DNA from 2 places in the Rhizobium sp. USDA 4016 genome. Region 2 is predicted to be linked to the other one. Evidence: predicted binding sites of a transcription regulator. Region 2 holds the regulator's gene; the other holds the start of a gene.

Region 1 (3,413 bases), 170 kb from region 2:
TACGATGATCGTTTCGCGCTCGCGCTTCGAGGCCCAATCCATCAGCATCTTGAGACTGTCGTCAGCTTCCTTCACGCCCTGCGTATAGGTCGCAAGCGTCGCACGGTCGGCCTCCGGAATGTTGCCGCGGATGCCGATCGTGTTGCGTGCATAGCGATACGGCTCGTAGGGACCATGTCCCTGCAAGGTGACAGCGAAGAAGAAGAACGGCTTATCGAGGCCGTCGCCCTCGCGCATGATCTCCTTCATCAGGGAATCGTCGGAGGCAAAGATGCCGCGCTTTTCCATCGGCGGCATCGTTTCTTCGGTCCGGAACTCCTCGAAACCGAAATCCTTGTAGACCTGGTTTCGGTTCCAGAACCAGCCGCTGAAGGGGTGCAGGGCGCGGGCGATATAGCCTTCGCCGCGGAAGAAGGTGGCAAGCGAGGGCACGTCGCTGCGGACATATTGCTGGTAAGGAATGCTGCCATAAGGCAGGAAGGCATTCGAGAAGCCGGTCAGTGCCTCGAATTCGACATTGGCGGTCATGCCGCCGAATTCCGGCGAGAAGACGTAGCCGGACTGCGCGGCGCGGACGTTCGGCATCGGATCGGCGCTGAATGAGAGGTTTTTCAACCTCATCGGATCCCAAAAGGACTCGCTCATCAGCATGATGATGTCCGGCTTTTCTTCCGGGCCGGTTAGATAGCCGTAGTTGCGCGAGGGGATCGCGTCGAGCGCATCGGCGTTGAGACCGGCGGGCGCTGCGACATCGGCCATCGGGATGTTGAAGAGGAAGGCCAGTATGAAGCCGTTGCTGCGGTAGTTCTCCTTCTGGTCCCACATCATCGGTACCACCTGCAGGCGGTCGCGAATGTAGGAATATTGCGAATAGTCCATGAGCGACGCGAAGGCCGTTAGCACCGGCAACCCGAGGCAGAGGTGGCGCAGGCGCGCCTGGCGAGAGAGTTTCGGGAAGTTCTGCCAGGCATAACGCCATGCGAAAACGATGCCTGCGGTGGAAAGCACGATGCCGACGAGAAGTGCTGTGGCGGTCCACGGGCTGTCTCGCACCATGACCGGCAGCAGCTCCATGATCTGACGGGTAAAGAGTACGTCGGACGGATAGAAGGGGTCGGAGAGAAAGTGCTGCTTCTGATTGGAGACAAAGGCCGGGATCAGGAAAAGCGGGATCAATACCAATGCCGATTGGTAGCGCCGTCCAAATACGGCATCGAGGGTCAACATCACGATCGTCAGCATGGCGACGGTCGTCATGCCGGGCCTAACCGTCGATGTCAGGAACTCGCCGACATCGGTCAACGTGCCGCGCGCAATCCACTCGACGGTGATAACGCTGAGGAAAGCGAGAGAAAACGAAAATACGATGCCGATTGCCGCGCGCGCTGCCGGAGACTGAACACTCGACCCGAAACCGGCGGAAAGCAGTGCTGCTTTTCTGGCCGGTACGGACTTCATTATCAACGCAATCAACGGCATACTCCGACGTCATAAAATCTTCACCGAAGTGTCACATGCCTGTCATGAACGCTAGATGAACCTTTCGGTTTCCCGGCTTTTCCCTATGGTTTGAGTTTTTCGCCCGGCAGACCCCGCGGCTTTTCATGGCGCGGGCAATTGAAGCGGCGGGCGGCCCGCGCTAAATGGATGACATGACACAGGAAAACGCTCCTTTGAATACGCTCCAGATTGCCGTTGCCCAGTTGAACCCGACAGTCGGCGATGTCGCCGGAAACCTCGCCAAAGCTCGTGAGGCACGCGCCGATGCGGCCCGCCAAGGCGCGGATCTGCTGCTTCTGACGGAGCTTTTCATTTCCGGTTATCCGCCGGAAGACCTCGTGCTGAAACCGGCCTTTCTGAGGGCCTGCCTGAAGGCGGTCGAGGACCTCGCGGCCGATACCGCAGACGGCGGCCCCGGCGTCATCGTCGGCTTCCCGCGGCAGGGAAAGACGGGGCGGCATAACTCGGTTGCAGTTCTCGACGGCGGCCAGATCCTGGTGCTGCGTGACAAGATCGACCTGCCGAACTACGGCGAGTTCGACGAGAAGCGCGTCTTTTCCGAAGGATCGATGCCGGGGCCGGTGAATTTCCGCGGCGTGCGGATCGGCGTGCCGATCTGCGAAGAGATCTGGAACGATCTCGGCGTCTGCGAGACACTCGCCGAAAGTGGCGCCGAAATCCTGCTGGTGCCGAACGGTTCACCCTATTATCGCGGCAAGGTCGACGTGCGCCATCAGGTGGCGCTCAAGCAGGTGATCGAAACCGGCCTGCCGCTAATCTTCGCCAATCAGCTCGGCGGGCAGGACGAACTCGTCTTCGACGGTGCGAGTTTCGCCTTCAATGGCGACAAATCGCTGGCCTTCCAGATGAGCCAGTTCGAAACCGCGCTGGCGGTGACGACCTGGAAGCGCGGCGAAAACGGCTGGCGCTGTAGCGAAGGCCCGATGTCACGTATTCCCGAGCCCGACGAGGCCGACTATCGCGCCTGCCTGGTCGGTTTCCGCGATTATGTGAATAAGAACGGCTTCAAGAATGTCGTCCTCGGCCTTTCCGGCGGCATCGACTCGGCGATCTGCGCGGCGATCGCCGTCGATGCGCTCGGCGAGGAGCGCGTCCGAACGGTGATGCTGCCATATCGCTACACGTCAACCGATTCGCTGAAGGATGCGGCCGACTGCGCCAAGGCGCTCGGATGCCGCTACGACATCGTGCCGATCGAGGAGCCGGTGAAGGGCTTCACCTCGGCGCTCTCGCCGCTGTTCGAAGGAACCGATAGCGGCATTACCGAGGAGAACTTGCAGAGCCGGGCGCGCGGCACGATCCTGATGGCGATTTCCAACAAGTTCGGTTCCATGGTGGTCACGACCGGCAACAAGTCGGAAATGTCGGTTGGATATGCGACGCTCTACGGCGACATGAACGGCGGCTTCAATCCGATCAAAGACCTCTACAAAATGCAGGTCTATGCGCTGTCGCGCTGGCGCAATGGTCATGTGCCGCCGGAAGCGCTGGGGCCGTCCGGCGAGGTGATCCCGCAGAACATCATCGACAAGGCGCCGTCCGCCGAGCTTCGCCCGGACCAGACGGACCAGGATTCGCTACCGCCTTATCCGGTGCTCGACGACATCCTCGAATGCCTCGTCGAGAAGGAGATGGCGGTCGAGGAGATCCTCGCGCGTGGGCATGATGTGGCGACCGTCCACCGCGTCGAGCATCTGCTCTATCTCGCCGAATACAAGCGCCGGCAGTCGGCTCCGGGCGTGAAGATCACCAAAAAGAACTTTGGGCGCGATCGCCGCTACCCGATCACCAACCGGTTCCGCGACCGGTAACCCAAAATCTGGGAGGATGCATGCGCAGTTCGGTCGAGATCTATAATATCCGCACCGGGGAAAGCCGGATTGTCGTCCAGA
Region 2 (3,413 bases):
CTGATCAAGTCGTTTGGCCTCGTCATCGCTGCCGAGCACCGTCCGCAGATAAGAACTCTGCTGATCAAGGCCGCCATGACGCTTGCCCAGTACCGCGACGACGTCGGACCACGGATGCGGTTAAAGCCTACGACACCGCACGGCAGGCCGCGGGCGGCCCGATCGCGGGAATTCGAGCGCCGTCTCGAAAAGAAGCTTGTGGCGGTCGCTGCAGAACGGATCAACCTCGGCGCGTTCTATCGCCGCGCCTTTATCGAGGCCATGCATTGACGCCAGGTGCGGTCGCACCTTGCCTTGCCCGCGACGTTCAGATCGCCGCCTGCATCAGGTAGAGGGATCGTTCCGGAGGAAGCTGTGCAACCATTTTCATCATGATCTTGGGATCGACATGGGGAACGGATCGCAGTTGGCCGTCCCGGTAGATGATCGTCAAGACGCGCGTCTCTTCGTCATAATCGAGTTCAGCGATCGTTTTCGTGTACACCAGGAACCGCATGCCGTTTACACCTCGCTGGTCAATGGAACATCACCAAGGTGATGGTGCCGACCATGACCCACCCGGAAACGATAATCAGGGACATTCTCAACAACGCCGTCTTGATCGTCATGGAATACTCCAAATCGCTTCAACCAAACTAGCTGTACTTTGGGACGAGTGTGGCCTATCGGGCCGAACCCTCATCCCAGCGGGATTATATGTCTGACGCCCTTAGGCGAGTATGGGAGCCGAAGGCGGACTGGAATCACCTCCAGCGCGACTAAGCACACCCTAATATAGGCAGTCGCGTGAAATCGACGTGACACACGTATTGCGCGAACAGCTGTATCGCGCGTCTCAATCTGTGCGCACAGCGACGGGGATAGGATAGGAACCTGATCCGGATCAGAAGTCGCCGAGTGCGTAGCCGGCGCCACGCACCGTCCGGATCACCTTATCGGCCTTGCCGAAACTGATGCCCTTCCGGAGACGCCCGATGTGTACGTCGACAGCGCGCTCATCGACACTGGCATCGTTACCCCACAGCGATGCCCTCAATTCCGATCGGGAGTGGACGCGGCCGGGGGACTTCATCAGAAACTCGAGCAGCCTGAACTCGGTGGGGCCGAGCTTGACTTCCTTCTTCTGCCTGTGAACCCGGCGGGCGTTCTTATCGAGCGTCAGATCCCCGACCTTCAGTGTGCTCTCCAGCAGCGCTGGATTGAGACGCCGCAGGAGGTTCCGCAAGCGGATGAGGAGTTCCACGGGGGAGACTGCCTTTATGAGGCAGTCGTCGGCTCCGGCGGAGAGAACGGCCAACCGGTCCTGCTCGAGGGCCGAGTCCAGCAGCACCACGATCGGAAGGCGGGCGGTCGCTCCAGTTGTCCGGAACTGGCGGCATGTCGAGATTGCCATCGAGCCAGGAGCCGGCGCACCGAATATCACCGCATCAGGCAGCCGCAACGCAACGAGCTCGACCAGCGACGCATGCGGGTGAAGACAGTTCACCGAATACCCTTCTGTCTCCAGAGCATGCTTCAGTGTCGCGAGCAGATCTTCGTCCTGCTCAACAACAAGTACCCGCACCGACATCTTCTCCAGCCTCCCTGCTATGCTTCCATCGAATATCCTGCGCCGCGGACGGTGCGGATGACGTCCTGCATGTTGGAGAAGTTCAGCGCCTTGCGCAGTCGACCGACATGAACGTCCACGGTGCGCTCGTCGACATAAATGTCGTGGCCCCAGACACCGTCCAGAAGCTGCGAACGCGAGAAGACGCGGCCGGGCGACGACATCAGGAATTCCAGTAGACGGAATTCGGTCGGGCCGAGACGGACTTCGCGGCTCTTGCGGTGAACACGATGCGTTTCGCGGTCGAGTTCGATATCGCCGCATTTCAGCACCGTGGAGAGCACCTCGGGCTTGGCGCGGCGCAGCATCGCCTTGACGCGGGCAACGAGTTCGGGCGTGGAGAACGGCTTGACCACGTAGTCGTCGGCGCCGGTGGAAAGGCCGCGCACACGCTCGCTTTCCTCGCCGCGCGCCGTCAGCATGATGATCGGCAGACGCTCCGTTTCCGGGCGCATGCGCAGGCGGCGGCAAAGCTCTATGCCCGACACGCCCGGCAGCATCCAATCGAGGATCAGAATATCCGGCGTGCGCTCCTGAAGCCTGATTTCGGCCTCGTCGCCGCGCAGAATGGTGTCGACCTCGAAACCTTCGGCCTCAAGGTTATAGCGAAGAAGCACGCTCAGTGCCTCTTCGTCTTCAACGACTGCAACTCTCGGGATCATTCGGTTCTGTCTCCTGAGGGCCGGTTCGGAATTGTCATTCCGTGACCGCGCCGACGGTGTTGGCAGTATCGTCCTTCGGACGTTCGCCTTCCGGCTGTGCGCCGGTCGCCATGTAATAGATCGTTTCGGCAATGTTAGTGGCGTGATCGCCGATGCGCTCGATGTTCTTCGCACAGAAGAGAAGATGCGTGCAGCTGGTGATGTTGCGCGGATCTTCCATCATGTAGGTCAACAGCTCGCGGAACAGCGAGGTGTACATCGCGTCGATTTCCTCGTCGCGCTCGCGGATCGACTTCGCCTTGTCGGCTGAACGCGAGGCATAGACGTCGAGTACTTCCTTGAGCTGGACCAGCGCCAGTTCGGAAAGATGCTCGAGACCGCGGGCGAGCTTGCGCGGAACGCCGGTGCTCTGCACGGCGATGACACGCTTGGCGGTGTTCTTGCCGAGATCGCCGACGCGCTCGAGATCGGCCGCGATGCGGATCGAGCCCATGATCTCGCGAAGGTCCGAGGCCACCGGCTGGCGGCGGGCAATCGTGACGATCGCCTTGTCGCCGATCTCGCGCTCGGCGTGATCCATGACGACATCGTCGGAGATGACCTTCTGGGCCAAGCCAGCGTCACCGTTAACTAGCGCGCGGACGGCGTCCGACACCATCTGCTCGGCAAGCCCGCCCATTTCCGAGATGCGGCGGGACAAATACTTCAGATCCTCGTCATAGGCAGAAAAGATATGGGTCGATGCCATTGGGATTGTCCTTGAATAGCCTGAACGCCGCAGCTCAGCCGAAGCGGCCCATGATGTAATCCTGGGTGCGCGGGTCGTCCGGATTGGTGAACATCTTGTCGGTGTCATTCTCCTCGACGAGATTGCCGAGGTGGAACATGGCGGTGCGCTGCGAAACGCGGGCTGCCTGCTGCATCGAGTGCGTCACGATGACAATACTGTAGTTCTCGCGAAGCTCGTGGATCAACTCCTCGACCTTGGCGGTCGCGATCGGATCGAGCGCCGAGCACGGTTCGTCCATCAGGATGACTTCCGGGCTGACGGCAACGGCGCGCGCGATGCACAAGCGCTGCTGCTGGCCGCCCGACAGACCGGTGCCGGATTCCTGCAGGCGGTCCTTGACTTCGTTCCAGAG

What was found. Region 2 encodes PhoB, which activates phosphate uptake and scavenging genes when phosphate is short. Its sites were predicted from a motif close to TGTCATNNANCTGTCAT; they were not measured.
Region 1: a site for PhoB is predicted at 1,509-1,525, ahead of ACZ9DP_RS23750 (LTA synthase family protein). Genes of this name have one in related genera too.

Annotation. Positions count from the first base shown of each region.
Region 1 is NZ_JBWCCY010000004.1:1,731,100-1,734,512, forward strand. It holds gene ACZ9DP_RS23750 (LTA synthase family protein) at 1-1,473, opposite strand, end outside; gene ACZ9DP_RS23755 (NAD+ synthase) at 1,653-3,332, shown strand; gene ACZ9DP_RS23760 (TolB family protein) at 3,353-3,413, shown strand, end outside.
Region 2 is NZ_JBWCCY010000004.1:1,565,124-1,568,536, reverse strand. It holds gene ACZ9DP_RS22860 (hypothetical protein) at 1-270, shown strand, start outside; gene ACZ9DP_RS22855 (hypothetical protein) at 308-496, opposite strand; gene ACZ9DP_RS22850 (winged helix-turn-helix domain-containing protein) at 884-1,570, opposite strand; gene phoB (phosphate regulon transcriptional regulator PhoB) at 1,588-2,271, opposite strand; gene phoU (phosphate signaling complex protein PhoU) at 2,306-3,019, opposite strand; gene pstB (phosphate ABC transporter ATP-binding protein PstB) at 3,054-3,413, opposite strand, start outside.